3 regions of the Paenibacillus sp. FSL R5-192 genome follow, and region 2 is predicted to be linked to each of the others. Evidence: riboswitches for the same ligand, from Rfam matches in the RefSeq annotation. Region 2 holds a riboswitch; each other region holds the start of a gene.
The links. Region 2 has a riboswitch for S-adenosylmethionine ahead of metA (homoserine O-acetyltransferase MetA). Riboswitches for the same ligand answer to the same signal wherever they lie in the genome.
Positions count from the first base shown of each region.

Region 1 (4,293 bases), on a different contig from region 2:
TCACTATTATCTTATACGGGCTATGAGGTGATGTTAATCATGACTGCCTATATGAAAAATCCGAAGAAGAGCAATAAAGCGATGACCTGGGGGATACTCATATCCACTATTATCTACTTGATCACGGTGGTGATGGTTATAGGGAGTTTATCGCTCGATGGCATTAAAACTCGAACCTGGCCAACGCTGGATTTGGTAAGAAGCTTCGAAATTCAGGGTCTGATATTTGAGCGTTTTGAATCCTTATTACTGGTCATCTGGATTATGCAAATCTTTTCGACTACAGCAATTACACATTACTGCGCTTCGGTGGGTATTCGTGATTTGTTTCGTTCCAAAAAAATCAAAGGCATCATGTACGGCCTGCTTCCGTTCATTTATCTGACAGCAATGATACCCAAAACAGTGGATGATACTTTTGCACTAGGAGATATGCTGGGCAATGTGTCCGTATTTTTGTTTGGCATTTTACCTCTGGTACTACTGTTGTTAAGTCTGATTCGCAAAAAAGGAGGCAAGCATGCATGATTACATTCCGTATGTTGTTACGCTTAGCCACTGTATTATGCATTCTCTTAACGATATCCGGATGTTGGAGCAGTCGGGAGATAGAGGATCTAAGTGTCTATGTCGGTCTTGGAATTGATATCGGTAAAGAGACGGAATTTGAGGAGAACATCGCCAATCAGGGAGGAGGGTACTCCAAGCAGAACAATTTGACGGCCACGGTACAGATTGCTCCCGGTAATTCCAGCAGTCAAAAGAGCCAACAATCCGGTTCGCCTGCTTCTGGTAAAACGTCCTATTCCAATGAACAGCTTACCGGAGATTCCTTGCTGCAAATCTTTCGTCAGTTTGCACTGAGACGAGATCATCCGCTCATCGGACATCATCTGAAGGTTATCGTTGTGTCCAAGGATATCGCCAAAAAGTATGGTTTGGACCAGCTGCTGGATTTTGTACTTCGGGATAACGATATTCGTCCTAACTGTCTGGTGTTGATTAGCCATCATCGCGCTGTTGATGTACTGACTTCAGATGATCCTTCCCGGATTCCAGCATTTTATCTTACAGGTATTACCGGTAATTCATACTTGTCCAATAAAATCCTGGACCCCGTTCTACTCTCCAAATTAGATGCTCAAATGCAATCCGGTTCCAGCTTTTTGCTCCAGAATGTACTGAACTTCAATGGAGAGGACAAGTTCTCCGGTGCCAGTATCTTTGATGGGAAAACAACAAAATTCATCGGGGAACTCAGCCAAACGGATCTAGAAGGGCTATCTTGGCTCAGACCTAAAGAAAAAGGAGGTATCTTGAAGACATACAATAAAGAGGGGTTCACTGTTGTATATGAAATGAAGAAGAAAAAAACAACAATAATTCCAAAAGTGGTTGGCGATGATATTTCATTCCATGTGAAAACTGAATCCGAAGGCTGGTTGATGGAGGATTGGCGTGCTCCCGAGGAAGAGGAAAAAGGTGCGTATCTCAGTGAATTGGAAAAAGAATTTGCTGAACTTGCCAAACAACAGATTCGACAGTTGTTATACAAACTGCAGCATACCTATAAAGTAGATGTTGCGGATTTTCGGGATAGCTTGCGTATTAAAGAACCTAAAACATGGAAAAAAGTCAAAGACGATTGGGATAAAATTTTTAGCACCGTGCCGATCACCTATGAGGTAAAGACCACCATCACGAATCCGGGGTCTTCCACCGAATAGCGAGGTGTGCCATATATTATTTAATTGTTGACACATTCATGATAGATCGCTATATTAGTAAAAAATCATTTTCTTATCCAGAGAGGTGGAGGGACTGGCCCTTAGAAACCTCAGCAACAGATCTGAAGGATACTGTGCTAATTCCAGCGGGTGAAAGCCTGATAGATAGGAGCGTTTGTTTTTATTTGTCAGTAACGGCGCACTCTTTAGGCAGAGTGGGTCTTTTTTGTTTTTTCTGGATGAAGAAGTAGGGGAGCAGCAGGTATGGAGAACAACAACGACAAAGGGCATTTTCAGCGGAAAATGCAGGCACGGCATGTGGTCATGCTCTCTCTCGGAGGAGTCATTGGAACGGGATTATTCCTCAGCTCAGGTTACACCATTCAGCAGGCGGGACCACTGGGAACCATTCTGTCCTATCTGATCGGAGCGATCGTTGTATATCTGGTGATGCTCTGTCTTGGTGAACTGTCTGTTCATATGCCAGAGACGGGAGCATTTCATAGTTATGCAGCCAAATATATCGGACCAGCAACAGGTTACACGGTGGCTTGGTTATACTGGTTAACCTGGACTGTTGCGCTTGGCTCCGAATTCACAGCCGCCGGATTGCTGATGCAGCGCTGGTTCCCATCGGTGAACGTATGGATATGGAGCGCGGTTTTTGCACTGATGATCTTTCTGTTTAACGCTCTAACGGTGAAATTATTTGCGGAATCCGAGTTCTGGTTCTCATCTGTAAAAGTAGTGACTATCGTAATCTTCATTATTATCGGTGGCGCAGCCATGTTTGGGTTCATTCCCATGGCGGATTCTGAACCGGCTCCATTTCTATCGAATATTACCGCATCCGGGTGGTTCCCTCATGGGGCTACAGCGATATTGATGACCATGCTTGCTGTAAACTTTGCCTTCTCAGGCACCGAGTTAATCGGGATTGCCGCCGGTGAGACGGAGAACCCGGAAAAGACGATACCAAAGGCTATTCATACAACGCTGTGGCGTTTGGTTATTTTCTTCATCGGAACGATTGTTATCTTGTCGGCCTTGCTACCCATGTCGGATGCCAGTGTACTGGAAAGTCCATTTGTAGCGGTAATGGAGCGGGTGGGTGTACCCTATGCAGCAGATATTATGAACTTTGTTATTCTGACGGCGATTCTCTCTGCTGCCAATTCAGGCCTATATGCATCTTCACGTATGCTCTGGTCTCTGGCTGACAAAAGAACGATCTCTCCGTGGTTTGCCAAATTGACCAAAAGCGGGGTACCCCTGAATGCACTTCTGATTAGTATGGTGGGTGGTGCGCTGGCATTGCTGTCCAGTATTATTGCGCCAGGTACGGTGTATATTACGCTGGTTTCCATTTCAGGTCTGGCTGTCGTTGCGGTATGGATGAGCATCAGCGCTTCCCAATACATGTTCCGCAGACAATATATCCGGGAAGGACATGCGGTCAAAGATCTGGTCTACCGCACACCACTGTATCCGGTGGTACCAATTGTTTCATTTATATTATGCCTGGCTTCATGCATAGGTATTGCCTTTGACCCGACACAGCGAATTGCGCTGTATTGTGGGGTTCCGTTTATCGCAGTATGTTACGCTGCTTATTATCTGACAGAACGTGTGAATAAGAAAAGAGGACAAGTACATGACGCAAGAACAACAGACTAACCCCATGGAACAGATCCTTCGTGAACATCCGGTCATGATTCTGGATGGAGCGTTGGCTACGGAACTCGAACAGCATGGATGTGATCTCGATGATCCACTATGGTCTGCTCGTGTGTTGCTTGAGAATCCGGATGTTATTGTTCAGGTCCATGCAGATTATTTTCGAGCAGGAGCCGACTGTGCGATTACATCCAGTTATCAGGCGACGGTGGATGGTTTCCGCAAGAGAGGGATCGATGAACAGTCAGCACTGGAGCTGATCCGCAAGACGGTGGAACTGGCTGTACAGGCGAGAGATGACGTGTGGGCAGAAGTGCAGAGTAGTTTAGTAGGGAGAGAAAGCTCGACAGGTCAGCTTGTAGAAGCTCCTTCGGTACGTTCCGAGAACGTAGAGAATGAGGAGCATATAACAGATCGTACAGTAGATCGCGAAGGAGACAGTTTTCGTCCACGTCCAATTATTGCCGGGTCCGTTGGTCCGTACGGCGCCTATCTGGCGGATGGTTCAGAGTATGTGGGACATTACGGCGTGTCGGATGAGACGCTGGCCGCATTTCACCGTCCACGTATGGCGGCGCTGCTTGAAGCGGGTGCTGATATTCTGGCGTTTGAGACGATTCCTTCCCTGCAGGAAGCACAGGTGCTGGTTGATGTACTGAAGGAGTTCCCTCATGCGTATGCCTGGTTATCTTTTTCTTTAAAAGACGGGACAAGCATCAGCGAGGGCACACCGCTTGAGGTATGTGCACAGACGTTTGGCTCCGAGCCGCAGATTGCGGCGATTGGCCTGAACTGTGCTCCGATGGAAGTGGTGACGGAAGCAGTGGGTATTCTCAGCAGTGCTAGCGACAAACCTGTTATTGTGTATCCGAACTCAGGTGAGACGTAT
Region 1 covers NZ_ASPR01000003.1:242,344-246,636, reverse strand. Annotated here, with positions in the region: gene C161_RS02860 (spore germination protein) at 1-528, shown strand, start outside; gene C161_RS02855 (Ger(x)C family spore germination protein) at 525-1,727, shown strand; SAM riboswitch class I at 1,798-1,899, shown strand; gene mmuP (S-methylmethionine permease) at 1,992-3,404, shown strand; gene mmuM (homocysteine S-methyltransferase) at 3,382-4,293, shown strand, end outside.
Region 1: linked by a shared signal. The riboswitch ahead of mmuP (S-methylmethionine permease) and the one ahead of metA (homoserine O-acetyltransferase MetA) in region 2 are both predicted to bind S-adenosylmethionine.

Region 2 (4,293 bases):
ATTCGCAGTGTAGGGTTGGACGGTGTTTCCATATAAACTGCCTTAGTGTTTGGCTTGAGTGCCGCTTTTACTTCATCTATATTGGTCATGTCTACAAAGGTTGTCTCGATCTGCATACGGCTTAATATGGAAGTAAGCAAACGATACGTACCTCCATATACGTCTTCCGTTACAATCATGTGATCCCCTGCAGAGAACATCATGAACACGCTTGAGATCGCAGCCATCCCCGAAGAATAGGCAAAGCCTCGTGCGCCGCCCTCCAGCAATGTGATGTAATCTTCCAGAGCCTGACGTGTCGGATTACCCGAACGACTGTAATCATGTTGAGGCGGATTGAAGATATCAAAATGATGGAATGTTGATGCTTGGTAGATCGGTACACTGGAGGCTCCAGTCGTTTTGTCAATCTCATCGCCAAAATGGAGCAATTTGGTATCAAATTTCAACTCGGAATTGGGCTTGTTGTTGGACTCACTCATGAGTGCACGCCTCCTTCCACTTCCTGTTGTGCAGCTGTCAGAGCATTGCCGAGATCTGCAATCAGATCATCCGCATGTTCAATGCCTACGGAGAACCGGAGCAAACGGTCATCCACACCTACGGCTTCACGAATTTCAAGCGGAATATCCGCATGAGTCTGTACTGCCGGATAAGTCATGAGTGATTCAACTCCGCCGAGACTTTCGGCAAAAGCAATGAGTTGGATATGACGTAGCAACGGTTCAACATAACGTGCATCCTTCACTTTGAAAGAGAAGATACCTGTGTTACCCGTGGATTGTTTGTTCTGTATCTCATACCCCGGATGATCAGATAGACCTGGATGATACACTTCAACCACCGCTGGGTGCTCAAGCAAGTATTTAGCAATAGTAAGTGCATTGTGCTCATGACGCTCCATGCGAAGAGCCAGCGTTTTCATACCTTTCATCAACTGGTAGGAGTCACTTGGAGATAATACCGCTCCAATGGAATTATGCAGGAACGCCATCTCAGCAGATAACGCCTCACCTTTGGTAATAATTAGTCCGGCGAGCACATCATTATGTCCGCCCAGATATTTGGTAGCGCTATGAATGATGATATCGGCACCCAGTTCAATCGGACGTTGGAAAAATGGAGTCAACAACGTGTTGTCAACAATGGTCAACAGGTTGTAACTTTTCGCCCAGGAAGCAACGGCTTCCACATCGGTGATCATCATCAGTGGGTTGGTTGGTGTCTCAATAAATACAGCTTTTGTATTCGGTTGACGAACCTTCTCCAGTGCTGCCAGGTCATTCGTGTCCACATAACTTGCAGTTACGCCGAAACGGGACAGAATACGTTCCAGCAGACGATAGGTTCCACCATACAGATCCAGCGATACAATCAGATGATCCCCTTGACCAAACATGGCGAAGATCGTTTGCAGCGCGGCCATTCCCGAGCTACAGGCAAACCCTGCATCACCGGACTCCAGCGCTGCGGCGGCTTCTTCCAATACTTTACGGGTTGGATTAGTCGTACGAATATAATCAAACCCCGTGCTTTGTCCAAGCTTCGGGTGGCGAAACGCAGTGGATTGATAGATCGGAAAGTTAATGGCGCCTGTTACCGGTTCATTAATGGACCCAATTTGTGCTAAGCGGCTTTCGATTTTCAACTTGTTGTTGTCTTCCATTGCTGCATCCTCCTGTAATCTCGATTAGATTTGCGGGCCAATATCGTAAGGTGTTTCTTGATACACATAGTAATTGAGCCAGTTAGAGAATAATAAGTTGGCATGAGCGCGCCAAGTAGCTGGTGGCACACGAGAAGGGTCGTCATTCGGATAATAATGCCTAGGCAATGCGATATCCAAACCTTTGGCTGCATCCCGGTCATACTCCCACTTTAATGAGAACGGGTCATACTCGGCATGTCCTGTGGCAAAAATCTGTTTGCCGTCTTTGGTAGCAACCAGGAAGATCCCCGCTTCCTCAGATTCAGCCAAAATCTCTAAATTCTCATTCTTTTCAATATCTTCGCGTCTCACTTCCGTATGACGGGAATGTGGAACGTTGAATACTTCATCGAATCCACGCAACAATGGAACATGTGGTTTATTGATGGTATGTGGGAAAACGCCAAAACACTTTTCATCAAGTGCAACCTTGGGTACGTCAAAATGATGGTATAAACCTGCCTGGGAAGCCCAACATATGTGGAGGGTTGAAGTCACATTGGTTTTAGTCCATTCGAAGATCTCCTGGATTTCATTCCAATAGTTCACGTCTTCGAAATCCATCTGTTCCACCGGGGCACCCGTAATAATCATTCCATCGAAACGGCGGTGCTCAATCTCATCGAAGGTTTTATAGAACAGATCCAAATACTCCTGAGACGTATTCTTCGACGTATGGGATTTGGGATGTACGAGAACGACATCCACCTGAATAGGCGTGTTTCCCACCAGACGAAGCAATTGTGTTTCGGTCGTTTCCTTTGTGGGCATCAGGTTTAATATAGCGATACGGAGTGGACGAATATCCTGCTGATATGCAGAAGTTTCATCCATGACGAAGATATTCTCTCCTTCAAGTACTTCTTTTGCTGGTAGAGTATCGGGTATTTTGATTGGCATAGTAAGTCTAACTCCTCCTTGTGCATAGATAGATGCAGCCACCCTTGGCTTGATGTCTTCACATCAATACAGTTATAGACTGCCTTGAGCTTGTAAAAACATTGAATTGCTCTTTCATCCAACGTTACAAACAACCTCAAGTTCCTTAGCGAAAATCACTGCTGAGAAGTCGGGGCATATGACAAAGACCTTCCTCGGATTTCGAGAAAGGTCATATGTAAAATAGATATGCGCCTCTCTCATCTCTCAGTTACAACAGTGCCACCTGACACTTAGTCGCTGCAAGAATTAGCACCGTGCGGTATACCGCCGGTTGCCGGGTTTCATCGGGCCAGTCCCTCCACCTACTCTTGATAAGATTTCGCTGTATTAGATTGTAATTAAATCTGGTTCACCGTCTACTTTATTACATTAATGCCCTCACGTCAAGTTGCAGTTCGATGTCTGCTTCCCAGATCGGAACCGTTCATCATCCGTTGTCATACACTGCCTCAGGGCGCGAAATAGACACATTTTTGCGCTTGAAAGCACCTTGTACCAGCGGTATACTAAACAAGGTGTTATAAACCCTTATGTGAGAGGTGACATATTAAATGGATGGCGACCCGAGGCCTGACTGGCAGCCGAATTCCGACAAACTGCATAAAGAATTAACATCAGCATGCCGGCAGCGGGACGTGACTTCCGTTTGATTATATAGTGAACGCAGCCCTGATCTCCAGGCTCCGCTGCCGACCGGCTGATTTGTTCTTTTTGCGCCCATAATGATAATATCCGCCAAGTTGGCGGGTGCAGAAGGAGTAGATTAACGATGAAAATCCGGTTGGTAAACAACGGTGTATTTATTCCGGTGGACGACATTCAGCAGGCGCTGACTCCACCAGCGGAAGGATTTTACTGGATTGATGCAGACATAGACGATTTGGCGGTACTTCAGCCGCTGTTCTTGATGCATGATCTGGCTGTGGAAGACTGTCTTAGTGACGAAGAACAACGTCCGAAGATTGAAATTTATGAGAACCATTATTTTATTGTGATTAATAGCATCCGTTTTGATGATGAAGAGATATTTCTACGTGCGGTCAACTTATTCCTCGGCAGACATTTCATTATTAGTGTTACCAAGCACAAGGTCAGCGAATTGCGCACACTGAAACCCATCCTGTGGGAACAGGAAATCAGTACACCGGATCGTCTGCTGTATTTGCTGGTTGACTTGATTGTTGATAATTATTTCACCGTAGGTGACCGAATTGAAGCACGGATCGAGAAGCTTGAGGAAGACATTCTGATGCACACCAAAAAGTCACATCTGAATGAAATTATCGGGCTACGCAGTGAGATTCTGTGGCTGAAAAAAGTCCTTGGACCTCAGAAAGAGGTCATTAACACCTTGAATAAAAAAGATCTGCGTCTCATCGATGATCAACTGCAAAAGTATTTCAGTGACATCTATGAGAATGCTGTAAAAATATCTGAAACCTTTGAGACTTATCGCGACCTGATGGGCAACTTGCGAGAAGCCTACCAATCCAGTATTGCGAACCGGGCGAATGAGATCATGCGTGTATTTACCGCCATTACCACGGTCTTCATGCCGCTGACGGTCATTACCGGTATATACGGCATGAACTTTACGAACATGCCAGAGCTTAACTGGAAATACAGCTATTTTGTTGTGATTG
Region 2 covers NZ_ASPR01000014.1:143,790-148,082, reverse strand. Annotated here, with positions in the region: gene C161_RS09105 (trans-sulfuration enzyme family protein) at 1-482, opposite strand, end outside; gene C161_RS09100 (PLP-dependent transferase) at 479-1,666, opposite strand; gene metA (homoserine O-acetyltransferase MetA) at 1,691-2,608, opposite strand; SAM riboswitch class I at 2,845-2,968, opposite strand; gene corA (magnesium/cobalt transporter CorA) at 3,420-4,293, shown strand, end outside.

Region 3 (4,293 bases), on a different contig from region 2:
CTTGAACTTATATAAAAGTATGACAGGTTCATGTTGTAAAAGGGTATAATAAAAAGAACGCCATTTCTCTTGAAATAGGGAAATGGCGTTTGTGTGTTCGACATGTCTATGTAAGAAACGTTTCTGTACATATCCTCAATGACCTGCGGGTCATTATTTCGCCAGACGTTAACATTTTGTCACAAAGCGCGACGTCAATGAACATTTTATCCGGTATAATGGATTTAGTTGTGAAATAAGTGTCAAAGTACCGAAACAAGCGGAGAATATTCTTCGCCATCTTAAACCAACAGCGGGTGAGAAAAAATTGAAACACTTAACTTTGTTTAAATGGTTAACCGTATTAACCTGTCTTGTCATGTTTCTGGCCACTTTTGGTGGAGGCATCGTAACCAAAACGGAATCAGGCCTAGGCTGCGGAACAGAATGGCCTTTATGTAACGGAAAACTCGTTCCCGCACATACTGTGGCTTCACTCATTGAATATTCCCATCGCGCTGTAAGTGCACTGGCTGGACTGTTGTCCATTGCCTCGTTTGTTGCTTTTCTGCGGTTTGGCAAGTCACGCCGTGACCTGCAATTGTTTTCTTTCTTAACTCTGGTATTTGTTATCGTCCAGGGAATCATGGGGGCTTTTGCCGTTGTCTTCTCCCAATCTTCAGCAGTCATGGCACTGCATTTTGGCTTTGCACTGATTGCTTTTGCCAGTTCTCTAATGATGGCGCTGGGCATCAGGCAGGAGGCCAAAGATGGCGGATTGGAGCGACTGAATAAATACCCTCGGATTAGTAAAAAATTCAGGAATCTGGTCTGGTTCTCCACCATTTACACATATCTCGTGGTATACACGGGTGCATTTGTGAGTCACACGGATTCTGCCGGCGGATGTTCCGGATTTCCGCTCTGTAACGGGCAGATTATTCCTGAGCTTTCGGGTGGGGTTGCAGTTGCCTTTGCTCACCGTGCAGCTGCTGCGTCGCTCGTGATTGTTATTGCGATCCTGGGTCACTTCGCTTACCGTAATCATCCGGACAACAAGGAAATGCGTACTCTGGGTGTGGTATCCGTTGTTCTTATTCTGATGCAAGTAGTCATTGGTATTTTCATGATGGTGACAATGAACCGTCCGGAAGTATACATGTTCGTAGCTCTTGCTCATATGCTGGATATCGCCATATTGTTCGGAGTCTTAACGTATATGAGTTTCCTGGTGTACAAGCTGCATCGCCCGGCTAATCGTTTTTAAATATGAAAGTCCACCATCCAGTGATGTACATCATTGGACAGGTGGACTTTGTTTGATGTCAGGGGGATCAGGGCAACCTATGGCAAGCAGCAATTACACGGAATGGATGATGTGTTACGTTTAAGGTGATGAATTCTTGTTGATTTGGAAAAGAGGAGGTTAGACATGCTGCGAACGTTGTTGGGGGAAAAGCCACGTATAAACGAAGGTAAATTGAAGGCAGCGATGGACGCAATGGCGCATACGCTTGAGCTATTTCAACGACAAATGCATGTGGACCATGATCCCACGCATGACTATCGGAAACTGTATGTGTGGACTCAGGGACTCATCTCCTCACTGGATGAACTGGAGCAAAGCTGTTTCGCTGCTGCTCATTTTCGCAAAAAGGTCGTTGCAGGTTCAACGGATGATATGACGCCGACTGAAAAAGCCGAGTATGCCCGGTATGTGTATTTCTACAAAGATGGCTTTATCCGCTGCTTTGCCATTCTGGATAAAGTGGGCACGGTATTAAATGAAATATTCCAGTTGAATACTTCAAATACCAAAGCGCATTTTTCTTATTTTACGGTGTTAAGGCAGTTCGACTATGCAAGGGAGCATCATGATCTTGCGTTGCAATTAATACAGATCAAGGACTCTTATCGTGAACCGATGAGCAAGCTGCGCAAACGACGTAATATGGAAATTCACTACATGAACTCAGAAATGCACGATGACCTGTGGCAGTTACACCAGACCTTGCAAGGTAAAGTGAAATTGGAGGATCTGAATCAGCATGTGCAGGAAATGCGTCAGGGCGTCGATATGGTCTGTGAAACGTTAACAGCCTCTTATAGTTATATCAACAAAATATGGAAAAGAAATAATTCCCTTTGACAAATCGGAATACTTGGAATATACTGAGTTTCAATCGAATGTTACATGGATATAACTGATATTTTGGAAGTTACGTTCACATTATAAAGCATAAACTACATGAACTTATAAAATCCTACAACAACATATTTCTTATCGAGAGCGGCGGAGGGACAGGCCCGATGAAGCCCGGCAACCGATTTGTAACGACATGATACATGTATCATTCGTTATAGATGTTAGGTGCTAATTCCTACAAAATGGTGCAAGACACGATTTTGGCAGATGAGAAGGTATATTCTTTCACGTGAAGAGCCCTCTTTGTATCTGCAAAGGGCTCTTTTTTTGTACTTTAAGGGGAGTTTTCCTTTAGATCGGGTAAAGATACATGTAGGTGGTTGGAAAGGGGCAAGTGCGATTGATTGAATTAAAAGGTTTAACGAAAACGTACGGCAAAGGGGCAAAATCTACAACAGCGTTATCCGAGCTGAATTTGAGCATCCAAAAGGGTGAAATCTACGGTGTGATTGGCCATTCCGGAGCTGGAAAAAGCACATTGATTCGCTGTATTAATTTGCTGGAACGGCCTACGGAGGGTGAGGTATGGGTTGACGGAATCAACCTGACTGAACTGAGCAAAACCGAATTGCAGCAACAGAGACGCAAGATCGGAATGATTTTTCAACACTTTAATCTGTTATCCTCGGCAACGGTATATGACAATGTAGCTTTTCCACTAAAACTTGTGAATACACCCAAGGAAGCCATTGATCGCAAAGTGAAGGAAATGCTCGCACTGGTTGGTCTGGAGCACCATAGCAGCAAATATCCGGCTCAATTATCGGGTGGCCAGAAACAACGTGTAGGGATTGCGAGAGCACTTGCAAGTGACCCAAATGTTCTTCTCTGTGATGAGGCTACTTCGGCACTTGATCCGCAGACGACAAATTCAATCCTTAAGTTATTACTCGACATTAATGAAAAGTACAACCTTACGATTGTGCTGATCACACATGAGATGCATGTCATTCAGAACATCTGTGACAAGGTGGCTGTCATTCATCAAGGTGGCATTGTGGAACAAGGACCTGTAACAGACGTGTTCCTGAAGCCGCAGCATGCGATTACACGGGACTTCATGATGCGTGACCATGAAGCTGGACTTGCTCTGGAAGAGACCGCTCTGGCAAATGCAGGCGTTGAATTGCAGGCAGGTGCTGCTTCCAAACTTGTGAAGATATCCTTTCTGGGTAACAAAACGTATGAAGCGATTTTGTCTAGAACGGTACGTAAAACAGGCGTGGATTTTGCCATCCTGCAAGGTACAATCTCTACGATCAAACAGGTTCCTTATGGGCAGCTGACCGTTCGGTTCGAGGGTGATTCAAATGCGATTGATCGGACGATATCAGAATTAACCGCTGAGGGACTTGATGTGGAGGTGCTTCGTTAAATGGATTTTTCAACCGTACGTTGGGAAGAGGTTGGTAAAGCTTCCATAGAGACACTGCAAATTTTGGGTGTATCAGGCTTGTTTACCGTTATCTTAGGTTTACCGCTCGGAGTACTGCTGTTCATGACAGCCCGATCTGCTTCGATTAAGTCACGGGCAGTGTACACTATACTATCCCTGATTGTGAATATTTTGCGCTCAGTCCCATTTATCATATTGATTGTTGCTCTTATTCCATTCACTCGTATACTCGTCGGTACAGCTACGGGGGTGCTCGGCGTTATACCTCCTTTGGTGATTTCAGCAGCTCCTTATTTTGCTCGTTTGGTGGAGACGACGTTGCGAGAAGTTGATCGTGGTGTCATTGAAGCGGCACAGTCGATGGGTGCATCGACCGGACAGATTGTAAGACGGGTGTTACTGCCTGAGGCACTGCCTGGACTGCTTGCTGGTATAACGATCACCATTGTTACGCTTGTCTCCTATACGGCGATGGCGGGCATGGTTGGCGGTGGAGGTCTGGGAACACTGGCAATCAACTATGGATACTTCCGTTATCAAAATGAAATCATGATTATATCCGTAGTGTCGATGATCATTCTAGTGCAAATTCTCCAGATGGCTGGAGATCGCTTGGTTACATTTTTCACCAGGAAATAACACATAGATAACATGATGGTTATGCAATAATGCGGATGCCACATGACAAAATGATTAGAGAAGGGGTTTTACA
Region 3 covers NZ_ASPR01000048.1:72,057-76,349, forward strand. Annotated here, with positions in the region: gene C161_RS24050 (COX15/CtaA family protein) at 308-1,246, shown strand; gene C161_RS24055 (Cthe_2314 family HEPN domain-containing protein) at 1,412-2,128, shown strand; SAM riboswitch class I at 2,258-2,399, shown strand; gene C161_RS24060 (methionine ABC transporter ATP-binding protein) at 2,526-3,560, shown strand; gene C161_RS24065 (methionine ABC transporter permease) at 3,561-4,220, shown strand.
Region 3: linked by a shared signal. The riboswitch ahead of C161_RS24060 (methionine ABC transporter ATP-binding protein) and the one ahead of metA (homoserine O-acetyltransferase MetA) in region 2 are both predicted to bind S-adenosylmethionine.